DNA from 3 places in the Pedobacter sp. UYEF25 genome. Region 1 is predicted to be linked to each of the others. Evidence: riboswitches for the same ligand, from Rfam matches in the RefSeq annotation. Region 1 holds a riboswitch; each other region holds the start of a gene.
The links. Region 1 has a riboswitch for S-adenosylmethionine ahead of ACVWYG_RS18370 (O-acetylhomoserine aminocarboxypropyltransferase/cysteine synthase family protein). Riboswitches for the same ligand answer to the same signal wherever they lie in the genome.
Positions count from the first base shown of each region.

Region 2: linked by a shared signal. The riboswitch ahead of metH (methionine synthase) and the one ahead of ACVWYG_RS18370 (O-acetylhomoserine aminocarboxypropyltransferase/cysteine synthase family protein) in region 1 are both predicted to bind S-adenosylmethionine.
Region 3: linked by a shared signal. The riboswitch ahead of ACVWYG_RS16310 (SusC/RagA family TonB-linked outer membrane protein) and the one ahead of ACVWYG_RS18370 (O-acetylhomoserine aminocarboxypropyltransferase/cysteine synthase family protein) in region 1 are both predicted to bind S-adenosylmethionine.

Region 1 is NZ_JBSSEL010000030.1:14,861-19,203, forward strand. It holds gene ACVWYG_RS18365 (homoserine O-acetyltransferase family protein) at 1-218, opposite strand, end outside; gene ACVWYG_RS18370 (O-acetylhomoserine aminocarboxypropyltransferase/cysteine synthase family protein) at 248-1,543, opposite strand; SAM riboswitch class I at 1,800-1,910, opposite strand; gene ACVWYG_RS18375 (hypothetical protein) at 2,113-3,123, shown strand; gene ACVWYG_RS18380 (trans-sulfuration enzyme family protein) at 3,358-4,343, opposite strand, start outside.
Region 2 is NZ_JBSSEL010000005.1:27,309-31,651, forward strand. It holds gene murQ (N-acetylmuramic acid 6-phosphate etherase) at 1-41, shown strand, start outside; gene ACVWYG_RS06625 (hypothetical protein) at 161-727, shown strand; gene ACVWYG_RS06630 (Bax inhibitor-1/YccA family protein) at 885-1,643, shown strand; SAM riboswitch class I at 1,872-1,971, shown strand; gene metH (methionine synthase) at 2,131-4,343, shown strand, end outside.
Region 3 is NZ_JBSSEL010000021.1:12,802-17,144, reverse strand. It holds gene ACVWYG_RS16310 (SusC/RagA family TonB-linked outer membrane protein) at 1-2,148, opposite strand, end outside; SAM riboswitch class I at 2,511-2,614, opposite strand; gene ACVWYG_RS16305 (peroxiredoxin family protein) at 2,749-4,005, shown strand; gene ACVWYG_RS16300 (DUF2141 domain-containing protein) at 4,070-4,343, shown strand, end outside.

The DNA of each region.
Region 1 (4,343 bases):
AAAAGATTATGCGCTCCAAATAATCCGGGCCACCAGTCAAACACGTCGGCATTTGCTGTTAAGGCATGGCAAACCCAAATTACATTATTTTTTTCTTTATTTAGCTTGCCAAATGTTTGATAAGCGACTTCAAGGTTTTTTATGGTCTGGCCGCTTTCTAATCTGAAATCAGATTTATGCTGATAAAAAGAAACCTCTTTTATTTTCTGCTCGGACATATATTCGAGTTAAATTTTTATAAACAACCTTACTTTATTGCAGCAAAAGCCTGTTCAAAATCAGCCTTAATGTCGTCTATATGCTCAATTCCTACAGAGACGCGTAACGAATTCGGTTTTACTCCGGCTGCCAATTGTGCTTCATCGCTAAGTTGCTGATGAGTTGTAGCCGATGGCTGTATGATTAATGTCTTGGTATCACCCACATTTGCCAAGTGTGAAGTAAGTTTAAGATTGTCTATAAACTTAGTTGCGTTTTCTTTGGTACCATTCAACTCAAAAGACAACACCGCTCCAAATCCATTTTTTAAGTATTTTTTTGCCAGTTTATTGTATTTGCTGCTTTCTAAACCGGGATAATCGACTCCTTTGACCTGTGGATGATTTTCCAACCACGTAGCCAATTCCAAGGTATTGTCTACATGGCGCTGTACTCTGAGTGATAAAGTTTCTACACCTTGAAGTAACTGCCAGGAATTAAAAGGAGAAATGGCTGGGCCAAAATCTCTCAATCCTTCAACACGTGCGCGTATGATAAACTGAATGTTTCCAAACTGGCTATCTACACCAAATGCGTCACTAAAAACAAGACCATGGTACCCTTCTGACGGTTCAGAAAACTGTTTAAATTTTCCATTTCCCCAATTGTAATTTCCGCCATCAACAATTACGCCACCGATGCTCGTTCCATGACCGCCAATCCATTTGGTTGCAGCTTCTACAACGATGTTGGCACCATGTTCTAAAGGTTTAAAAAGATATCCTGCGGCGCCAAAAGTGTTGTCTACAATGAATGGGAGGTCGTGTTTTTTTGCGATTGCAGCAATTTTTTCAAAGTCTACTATACTGAATGAAGGATTTCCAATGGTTTCTACATAAATTGCTTTGGTTGTTTCGTTGATCTTTGCCTCAAAATCTTCTGGCTTATCAGGATCTGCAAAATCTACTTGTATCCCTAGGCGTTTAAAAGCGATTTTAAATTGATTGTAAGAGCCGCCATACAAATGAGAAGAGGATACAAAGCTATCTCCACTTTCTAAAATATTGTTCAATGCAATAAACTGAGCTGCAAGACCAGAGGCCGTGGCCAATCCAGCTACACCGCCTTCTAAAGCTGCTATTCTTTTTTCAAAAACATCAGTCGTCGGATTCATCAAACGGGTATAAATATTGCCAAACTCTTTTAGCGCAAATAAATTTGCGCCGTGTTCTGCACTTTTAAAAACAAAAGAGGTTGTTTGATATAATGGAACGGCTCTAGCACCGGTAACTGGATCTGCTTCTTGGCCTGCGTGTACTTGTAGCGTTTCGAATTTATATGACATGTTGTATCTGTTTTGCTTGTATGAATTGTTAATTATTTTTTGTTGAATTATTTCGTGTATGCGTACCTGTAAAAAGGCCTTCCAACTGGATTAGTTTACCAAAAAAGAAGATTTTTTTGTTTAAGCAGTGCAACAGCACATAAAAGGCACCCTATTGCAGAGACCAAAGAACGCAAACAGTTTCTGCGAGATGGTAAAGCCGTAAGTAAATGTTAGATCGCTTTGCGAAAAATAAATTTTATCGTCCATTAGTTGTCATTTATATTTCCAAATAACTTGTGTTACCCGGTCAGGAATTGGCACCTTCTCTTTTTTGAGGGTTGCCAGCGAGTCTAAGAGCCTGTCTCTCGTCGCTTCTTTATAAACCAACCCTTCTAAAAAAAAAGTTGATTTTTATTTGATGATTACCAAATAATATTTCAAAAGTGGGTAAAAAATATTAAACAACAAAATTTAATTTCGATTTTAATAAGATCACTAGTAAAGTGGCGGTAAAAGTTAGTTAGTGGGAGCTTCCATTTTAATTTTACCTTCAAATCATTATCTTTAGCGCGATAAAAATTTGAATTATGAAAAACGCAAAATTTATTTTTGCATCGTCTTTATTGATGTTATTTTTCTCTTTCCAAGCGTCTGCACAGTTTGGGGGCTTGAAAGATAAATTGTTGAAAGTTGGTGCGGCCAAAGGCGCAAAAATGCTAGGTGTAGATAATCTACTAAAGCAGCCCGCAGCCATTTCTACCAATTTTAATGATGTTGATAGAACTGGTGAACAATTGCCTGATTTCTTTAAAAACGTCAACACTCAACCGCTATATTTGTTACCTAAAGCACCAGATGGCGGCTTTTATCTTTGTGAAGGTTTTTACGAAATGACGAATAAAAGTTATTGTCTCCATGCTGGCACCTATGGCCCGTCTGCAGGAGACGGCTACATGTTTGCGCCACTGCTTGGGCCGAAAAATGAAATTGTTACCATTATTCTAAAGAGCGCAGAAAAACACCCTGAAGTTCAACAACATGACATTCAGGCACTGCTCTGGGCTATTATAGCAAGGACAAAATTTAGTGATTACTCGGGCACGATTAAGGTAACCGCGCTAAAGTTATTAACCACAAAACAACTTACCATGTTAGAAGGTGGTGCGTTGGGTATTTTGCCTTTTGATTTGATGCAAAAAGCAAAGGATCAGCTCCCACAGGGTTTGCAAACTGTTTTTGAGGCAGAAAATAGCATTCGGCAGCTCGTAGCTTCTGGCAATTACACTTACGCAGAGATGGAAAAATATGCCATTCTTGCTGGCATGGCTCCAATTAGAGCAGACGTACCGAGCGGCATTTGGAGTAAACATCCAGATGGTTACTATGTAAGATACATTCCGTCTGGCTATTCGATAACTAAGGTTCAGATCTACGTGCCCAAAGCGCTTCTGTTAGATGGAAAAAAACTTATTTATGATGCCACAAATGACATCGCGTGCCCCGCAAATACCGGCGCACAACGTTTGGTCCAAACCAATGAACCCATTAATCCTGATTACAACCTTAAACTTATTACGATTTGTTATCCGGAAAAGTGATCGGAAATTGGCAAACAAAATAAAACTGGTTTAATTATGAGATTAGTGTAAGCTTCGTAAATTTATATTTTGGCTGGTTTGACACGCGTGCTGCTCTAGTCATTTGTTAAGAAAAAATGGCCCAATAAAGCGATGGCAATAATGTCTTTAGCGGGAATACGTGCCCAAAAGCTATTTAAATTGGATCCAAAAATCAAATTCAAAAAATTGCTGTTTGAGAAGAGTGCTATTCCTTTAATCTGATAGCGCTTGCTCTAAATCAGCTATCAAATCATCTATGTGCTCTAAACCAACGGAAACACGAATAAGATTCTTTGGCGTTTTGCTTTCTGGACCTTCAATAGAATAACGATGCTCAATTAAACTTTCTACTCCGCCAAGACTCGTTGCTTGTGCAAATAACTTTACTTTGTTAATCATTTTATTTGCAGATCTCTCGCCGCCTGCAACCAAGAAAGACAGCATACCTCCAAAATCTTTCATCTGTTTGGCAGCAACATCATGTTGCGGATGCGTTTCCAAACCAGGATAAAAAACAGCTTCGACATTTGGATGATTGTTTAAATAATCGGCTATTTTCCGACCATTTTCGCAGTGGCCTCTCATTCTGTAAACCAAGGTTTTTAGACTTCTGCAAAGCAAATAACAATCAAAAGGCGAAGGAACTGCGCCACCTGTTTGTTGCACATTCTTGATGGCACCCCAAAGCTCATCTATCTTTGCAGTAACAAGAATTCCACCAAGTACATCGCTGTGTCCACCTAGATACTTTGTACTGGAATGCATTACTATATCTGCGCCCAGCAAGATTGGATTTTGTAAAACTGGCGAAGCGAACGTGCTGTCGCAAACCGTAGTAATCCCCGCCTTTTTTGCGATTTCTGAGATGCCAACAATATCGGTTATCTTTAGCAGCGGGTTAGATGGTGTTTCCATCCAAATAATTTTGGTGTTTGCTTTTATTGATTGTTGTACCAGTTTTAAATCGGTTTGATCTACAAAATCAAACTCGAGAATTCCTCTAAAAATAGTAAGCAGTTGCTTTTTAAAGCCCCAATACATATCGTCGGGAGCAATAATGTGGCTGTTGGGTTTAAGCGCCTGAAAAAGTGCCATGCCGGCAGTATTGCCTGAAGAAAAAGCAGCCGCCTCAGCGCCAAATTCTAATTTTGCCAAGGTGTTTTCTAAAGCAGATCGGTTTGGATTGCTTACCCTACTAT
Region 2 (4,343 bases), on a different contig from region 1:
AGCACGGCAGTGTTCGAAAGGCGGTCGAAGCGGGAAAATAAGTTAATTTCTGATTTTTAAAATTTACGAGGTAAGATTGTAGTGCATAAGCTTCTAATTTCCATATCCGATTTCCGATCTCTCTTTCTTACTCAAGTACCAACAATAAATTACTTTGCCAATGCACGAAATTGAACCGTATTACCAGTGGAGAGACGATTATGTGTCTTCAGAAGATGAGAAATCCCCTTTCTATAACACTGAGTATTCCGAGCTATATTTTGATAAGCAAATTTATAACTTCCTCCTTCATCCCCAATGGGACGAATTTGGCTCAAATACCCTTTATCTAAAGGTGCTTTTTGTAGACTATGAACGCAGCTATGCCATTATAGAATTTATTGGCGAGTGGAATGACGCCATCAACAATGACATTATGTTACTAAAAAGAGAAATTTTGGAACTAATGGTGGATGAGGGCATTAACAAATTTATCCTAATTGGAGAAAATGTTTTAAACTTTCATGCCTCAGATGACAGCTATTATGACGAATGGTTTCAAGAAGTAGAAGACGGATGGATAGTGGGACTAAATTTTAACGATCATGTAATCAACGAGTTTAAAGACAACAACATAGATTACTATATAAATTTTGGTGGCGCTTTTGATAACTTCGCATGGAGACCGCTAAAGCCGCTTCAACTATTTAAAAAAATTGAAGAACTTTTGACAAAAAGATTAACCTAAACTACTACTTTTATATGTCGAATACTGACAAATCGGCTGTAAAATAAATCTTGCACACTGTTTGTTAATATCTTAGGCGACAATTAGAGATATAAAGGTGCTGGCAATTAAACGGCGCTTTTCAATTGATTAAAACTAATTAATACATAATAATAAAATGGATCAGCAAAATTATCAATATCAAGGCAATAGTGTTTTTGTGCAACAAGAGGGCTCTATTTCAAAAAAGTTTTTCGCAAATGTCTTTTTATGGATGTTTGTAGCGCTGTTGTTGTCAACAGTTGCTGCCTATTTATTTAGCACCAACGCTAGTTTAATGCAGTATTTATTAGATGTTAACCCTGCTACGGGCAAACCAAGCATGTCTATTTTCGGATACATCGCAATGTTTTCTCCATTAGCGCTAGTTTTACTTATGGGATTCGGATTAAGCAAACTTTCCTACCCTTCTTTAGTGGGGATTTTTGTGTTGTATTCTGTGCTAACCGGAATTAGTTTAAGCTTTATTTTACTTGCATATACCGCAGGTTCTGTTGTAAGCTGTTTCGCTGGTGCCGCAGGTATTTTCGGCATTATGGCTGTGATGGGTTATACCACAAACATAGATTTAAGCAAGTTTGGGCCTATTCTAATGGTTGGTGTTATCGCACTAGTTATTGCCATGGTGATCAATATGTTTATCCAAAGCGAGCAGTTTAGCTTATTTATGGCGTTCATCGGCATTGCCATATTTACCGCCTTAACAGCTTATGATGTACAAAAAATTAAACGTATTGGGATGGGAATTGAAGCCAGAGGGGATCAAGTTTTGCAAGTCGACACCAAAAAAATGGCCATCGTTGCCGCACTATCTCTTTATCTAGATTTCCTTAACATTTTCCTATTTCTGCTTCGTATATTTGGCGGAAGAAAATAAGCGCAATAGCAAATAAATTTTTGGCAATCGTCGAAAACAGTCGTAAAAAATAAACAGTTATAGAGCGCATCTTAGGAAGCGCTTTTTTTGTTTGCTACGATACTTTTATTATTTCTGTTTTAGCAAATTTAATTTGGTTAATCGTAGCAGATTATAACCGAATTTCAATAATGTTTTGTTAGATGTCCAAAAATTTGATAATGATACTGCGATGTGTTATTTTTGCATCGCTTATAAAGAAAGACGGAGGGATTAGAACCGCTGAAGTCTTAGCAACCTGTGCCAACAAGGTGCTACATTCTATCTCAAAAAAGAGAAAAGATAAGTTTTTAGACGTGTGAAGATGCGCCGAAGTTTTCAATAAGCATTTTGGGGTATTAAGACAAAGCGGCCAATAACTTGAAGCTGAATATGGACTTGATTGAGTTATCTTGATGCCCGATACTGGAGTCTTGCTACTTGATACTAGCTACTCAATACTATATAGATGGATATTAGAAAAGAACTTGAAAAGCGTATTTTAATTATAGATGGTGCAATGGGTACCATGATTCAGCGCTATGAGCTTACAGAAGAAGATTTCCGTGGCGAGCGTTTCGCAAATCACTCTTCCGACGTAAAGGGAAATAACGACCTGTTAAACATCACTCGCCCCGATATCATTAAAGCCATCCATCTAGAATATTTAGCTGCCGGAGCAGACATTATTGAAACAAATACCTTTAGTACGCAGCGCATTTCCATGGCCGATTATAAGATGGAAGAATTAAGTTATGAGCTTAGTTTAGAAGGTGCTAAAATTGCCAAGGCAGCTACCGCAGAATTTATGGCCCAAAATCCTGATAGAAAGTGCTTTGTAGCTGGGGCGATTGGACCAACCAACCGTACGCTTTCTCTTTCTCCTAATGTAAACGATCCGGGTTTTAGGGCAATTTCTTTTGATGAATTGGTAGATGCCTATTACGAGCAAGTTAGAGGATTGGTAGACGGAGGTTCTGATGTTCTTTTAATAGAAACCATTTTCGATACCTTAAATGCTAAGGCGGCAATTTTTGCCATTAAAAAATACGAAACTGAATTGCGCTCAAGAGAAACTCCCTCTCCTTCGGGGAGGGTTGGGGAGGGGATTGAAATCATGATTTCTGGCACCATTACAGATGCTTCGGGGAGAACACTTTCTGGGCAAACGGCAGAAGCTTTTTTAAACTCAGTAATTCATGCAAAGCCGCTTAGTATAGGTTTTAATTGTGCACTTGGGGCCAAAGATATGCGACCACATATTGAGGAACTTTCCGCGAAAGCGAACTGCTACGTATCTGCTTATCCAAACGCAGGTTTACCAAACGAGTTTGGTGCTTACGATGAGCAGCCACACGAAACAGCCCATTTGGTAGATGGTTTTATAACCTCCGGTTTTGTTAATATTGTTGGCGGTTGCTGCGGCACTACGCCAGAGCACATTAAATGCATTGCCGAAAAGGCTAAAAAAATAGCACCGAGAAAAATTCCAGAAATTACGCCTTATATGCGTTTAAGCGGTTTGGAACCTGTAACCATTACGCCAGAAAGCATTTTCGTAAATATTGGCGAGCGGACAAATATTACAGGTTCCCCAAAATTTTCTAAACTTATTCTTAGTGGTGATTATGAAGCAGCGCTTGCCGTTGCTCGTCAGCAGGTTGAAGGTGGAGCCCAAATTATTGATGTAAATATGGATGAGGGCATGTTGGATTCAGAAGCCGCCATGACCAAGTTTATGAACCTTATTGCATCAGAACCAGACATTTCTAAACTACCAATTATGGTAGACTCTTCTAAGTGGAGCGTAATAGAATGTGGGCTAAAATGCATGCAAGGAAAAGGAATCGTAAATTCTATTTCGTTAAAAGAAGGTAAAGAGCTATTTATAGAAAGTGCCAAAAAGATAATGAATTATGGTGCGGCAGTTGTGGTAATGGCTTTTGATGAGAAAGGGCAAGCAGACAGTTTTGAGCGACGTAAAGAAATTTGTCAACGAAGTTATGATGTTCTTGTAAATGAAGTTGGTTTCCCTGCAGAAGATATTATTTTCGATCCAAACATTTTAACCGTTGCCACGGGATTAGAGGAGCATAATAATTACGCGGTGGATTTTATTAAGGCAACAAAGTGGATTAAAGAAAACTTGCCTTATGCCAAAGTGAGTGGCGGTGTTTCTAATATTTCCTTTTCTTTTAGAGGAAACAATTCGGTAAGAGAAGCCATGCACTCCGCATTTTTATACCACGCCATTCAGGCTGGTTTAGATATGGGTATTGTAAATGCTGGGATGTTAGAGGTTTATCAAGAAATTCCTCCTGCATTATTAGAGCGCGTAGAAGATGTGCTGTTTAACCGCCGAGATGATGCAACCGAGCGATTGGTCGATTTTGCGGAAACGGTAAAATCTAAAGGAAAAGAAATTATAAAAGACGAAACTTGGCGCAAGGGAACGGTACAAGAACGCTTATCGCATTCTTTAGTTAAGGGTTTAATAGAGCATTTAGACAATGATGTTGAAGAAGCCAGACAAGTTTACGCTCGTCCGATAGAAGTAATTGAGGGCCCATTAATGGATGGGATGAACATTGTTGGAGACTTATTTGGCGCCGGGAAAATGTTTTTACCTCAAGTGGTAAAATCTGCCCGAGTAATGAAAAAGGCGGTTGCTTATTTACTTCC
Region 3 (4,343 bases), on a different contig from region 1:
TAACCGTTTGTTAAACAAAGTTGCCTCCGCACCTAATTCTGATGAAGTAGTGGTTTCTGGTTTTAAATCTCTGTTAAGATCTGTGGTAGATGCCGTAAGCTGAGGAGACCCAGCGAATGGCGCTCCAAACGAATAGGTATTTATCAAGCGATAAGGATCGGCATCTTTACCCACTTTAGACCATCCGCCACGTATTTTAGCATAATTTAACACCTCACTCTTAATATTTAACGCCTCTGTAAGTATTAAACCTCCGTTGAATGATGGATAGAAATAAGATCTATTTTGTGCCGGCAAGGTTGATGACCAATCGTTACGAGCGGTTACATTTATAAAAAGATAGCTTTTGAAACCAAATTGAGCTGAAGCATACTCGCTGAAAGATTTAAGTTTACTATAATTATTTGAAGAAGTTAAAGGATCCCTTGAATTACTAAGCGTATATAATTTTGCTACGGCCAACCTGGGGGCACTCTGATCGTTTTGCTCTATGTAACGTGAACGAATATTGCCTCCTAATAAAACCTCTAAACTAAAATCATTATTTAATTGCTTATTATAATTCAGCGTCGCATCAGTATTGCTTTCGCCTACTGTGAAAGCACTTTCTGTGTAAGAACCAAAAGGGCTACCATTTGTGCCATAAGCAATTTTTATTTTACGACGATCATTGTAATAATCAGTTCCTGTACGAAAGTTAAAATTCAGCCCATCAATTATTTTATAATCTAAACTAATGCTTCCAATTATTCTGTTTCTGTTTTGAGAAACTGTATTTTCATAAGCTACCCAGTAAGGGTTGCTATAATAGCTATTGTTCCAATTAAAGGTATTTCCGTTTTCATCTAAATAGTTCTTCAATTGGTTGACATCAACCTGTCTGCCAAACCACGTAAACTGAAGCATGGTACTTGTTGCTCTAGACCCACCTGTTCCAGGTAAATTATCAGAACTAAGTTTGCTATAATTTGCATGTGCAGTAAGGCTTAATTTCGGTGTTACACGTAAGGTAGTGTTTAACAAAAATGAATTCTTTCCTTGTCCCGAATTTGGAATAATCCCTTCTTGCTTTAAGTTATTATAGGATAAACGATAATCAAATTTTTCACCTGCATCTTCAACAGAAATTCCGTTAGATAAGGAATAGCCCTTTTCAAAAAAGTCTCTAACATTATCTGGATGTGCTTCAAAAGGAACTGCAACGCCTTTTGAGAAAAACTGTGGAATCAATCTTCCATCTAATCTTGGGCCCCAACTTTCATCTACACCATCATTTACACCGGCTCCTTTTCCGTCAACATAGCTAAACTTACCTTCAGACCCCTGGCCGAATTCATTTTGGTATTTCGGAAGTGTTAACAAACGCTCTAATACTGCATTAGAATTTAGCGAAATACCTAACCCTTTCTTTGATTTTCCTGACTTTGTTTTTATAATAATGACACCCGCAGCTGCCCTCGAACCATACAGCGCTGCCGCATTGGGACCTTTTAAAACGCTTATTGATTCAATGTCGTTTGAATTTATATCGGAAATAGTGTTCGCATAATCTCTTGCCCCTGCAGAATTATTTTGTGAGTTATCTACCGGAATTCCATCTACCACAAAAAGCGGTTGATTATTTCCAGAGATGGAGGTTTCGCCACGGATAACCACACGAGAGGAACCCATATCTCCCTGACTATTGGTTACCCGAACACCCGCCACCTTACCAGCAAGTGCATTTACTAAATTGGTCTCTTTGGCTTCGGCCAAACTTTCGCCTTTCAGCTCTTGCACCGCATAGCCTAAAGATTTCTTTTGTTTGGAAATACCTAGCGCGGTAACCACAACCTCATCTAGCGCATTGCTGCTTTCTGTTAGAATTACACTTAAATTTTTAGTGTTCTCAGCTACTTCAATTTCTCTGGATAAATAACCGACGTATGAAAAAACCAATGTGGCTTTTCCTTTTATTGATATACTAAACAACCCACTATTGTTGGTATTGGTTGTTTGCTTTGTTCCCTTAATTAAGACAGAAACACTCGGCATTGTTTCGCCGTTTGTACTTTTAACGGTGCCCGATATAACGATATCTTGGGCATAACTAAATTGTGAAAGCAACAGTAAAAAGCATAGTACTGAAAGCTTAATGTTCTTAAACATAATTGAGATTAATTAATGATTGGTTTTTAAATAGATGTTAAAAATTTGGGCAAAAAAGTCCCATCTCGCCCTTGGGCAACTATTTTTTCAACACATGAATAATTATTTATTTTAAAATGAAAGAATCGGTATTTGAGGCTTGTTAAATCAACAAATACCGCAACGCATTCGGATGGCTATATAGGCTCTTGAAATACCTATATGAATTATTTGTTTTTTGTGAGTTTTTCCCATTTAATTTTATTTAAAAATAAATCATTCCCCCTATCCATTATTAAAAAAATGCGTTTACAAAAAAAGCACTCCCTGTAAAATCAGAAGTGCTCTCATATATATTATTAATAATATTGTCGCATTCAACTGACTTAACTATCCCAAAAACTTTGGGATGGAATTAGCACCGCGTCCTGAATGATCGGTTGCTAAGGTTTCATCGGGCCATTCCCTCCACCTTTCTTGATAAGCATTTCAAAATAACTGGGGCAAATATAGGATAAAAATTAAATAACTACTAAATCCATAGATTTTATTTGGAATATTTTTTTTGTTCCTATACTTGATGCGTATCTTCGCGGAATAAATTTATAGACCAATGATCTTATGAAGATAAAAACACTATTATATTTGCTACTTGCAACATCACTCTCGCAAAACCTTTATGCTCAAATACAAACGAATAACGAAACTAAGATTAAAAACACTTTCATTTTAAACGGAACCTGGCGAGGCGTATTTACTATTAAAACTGGAGTTGAAGTTCCTTTTAATTTTGAAATTGACGCTAAAAATACAGCCCAGCAACACATTACCTTTTTAAATGCTGAAGAACGTTTTGATGGTGGAATTGTACAACAAACCACAGATTCTGTTTTCGTTAAGCTTAGTCAGTTTGATAATGAACTTGCTTTTAAAATACAAGGCGATTCTTTAGTTGGTTCGTTTAGAAAACAAGATGGATCTGGCAAATCAATGCCTGTTACTGCAACCAAAAATGTAAGTTATCGCTTTAAACCTTCAGGAAAAATGCCAGAAGCAAATTTCTCTGGCACCTATGAGGTAACATTTAAATCAACCGCCGGAAAAGATGAAAATGCGGTAGGAATATTTAAGCAAAATGGAAACAAAATAACTGGAACCTTTCTTCGTGTTAGTGGTGATGCACGTTATTTGGAAGGACTTGTAGAAGGCAATTCATTTTACTTATCTAGTTTTATCGGATTAAATCCATATTACTATAAAGGTACTTTTTCAAAAGACGGAACGATAACCGGCGAAGTAGTTCGCGCAATAGGCAACACTGGTTTTAGCGGAAAGCAAAATCAAAATGCTGCTTTGCCAGATGTGAATAAACTCACCTTCTTAAAAGACGGCTACAAAACATTAAACTTTTCTTTTCCCGAAGTTAACGGGAAACAGATTTCTTTAAGCGATAAAAAGTTTAAAAATAAGGTGGTTATTTTAACGATAACCGGGACTTGGTGCCCAAACTGTATGGATGAAGCATCTTTTATTGCACCTTGGTATGTAAAAAATCGAGATCGCGGCGTTGAAGTAATCAGTCTACACTACGAGCGTAAATTAGATTCTGCTTACGTACGTACCGCATTAACTAGATTTCGCGAAAAGTATGCCATTGAATACGACCAAGTAATTGCAGGCACTGCCAATGTGGAGTCAGTTAATAAAACTTTGCCCGCATTAAACAACTTCTCATCCTTTCCAACTACCATTATTTTAAATAAAAAAGGTGAGGTTGCACAAATACATACCGGTTATAGTGGGCCAGCTACTGGAAAGCACTATACAGATTTTGTTAAGGAGTTTAACGAAGAAATTGATACCTTACTTGCACAATAGCGATGTTTGATTATTTAAAATAGACCTTATTTAAAACTGGTTCGTGTTTTGATAAAAGGGAAAGATGAAATTAATACTATCGCTATTATTTGCAGTTGTTGTATCGACAGGATATGCTCAGAATGCTGAAACCAATGCGCTAAAAATTACGATCACCAACATTAAAAAGGTTAAGGGAACTGTAGAACTTGGAATATATAACAACCCAAAAGTCTTTTTGGACAAAGACAAAGCGTTTAAAAATCTTTCAGAAAAAGTAACTGCAGGTACAGTAACGTTTTTCATTAATGGCCTAGAAAAAGGAGATTATGCTATCGCACTCTATCAAGATGTAAACT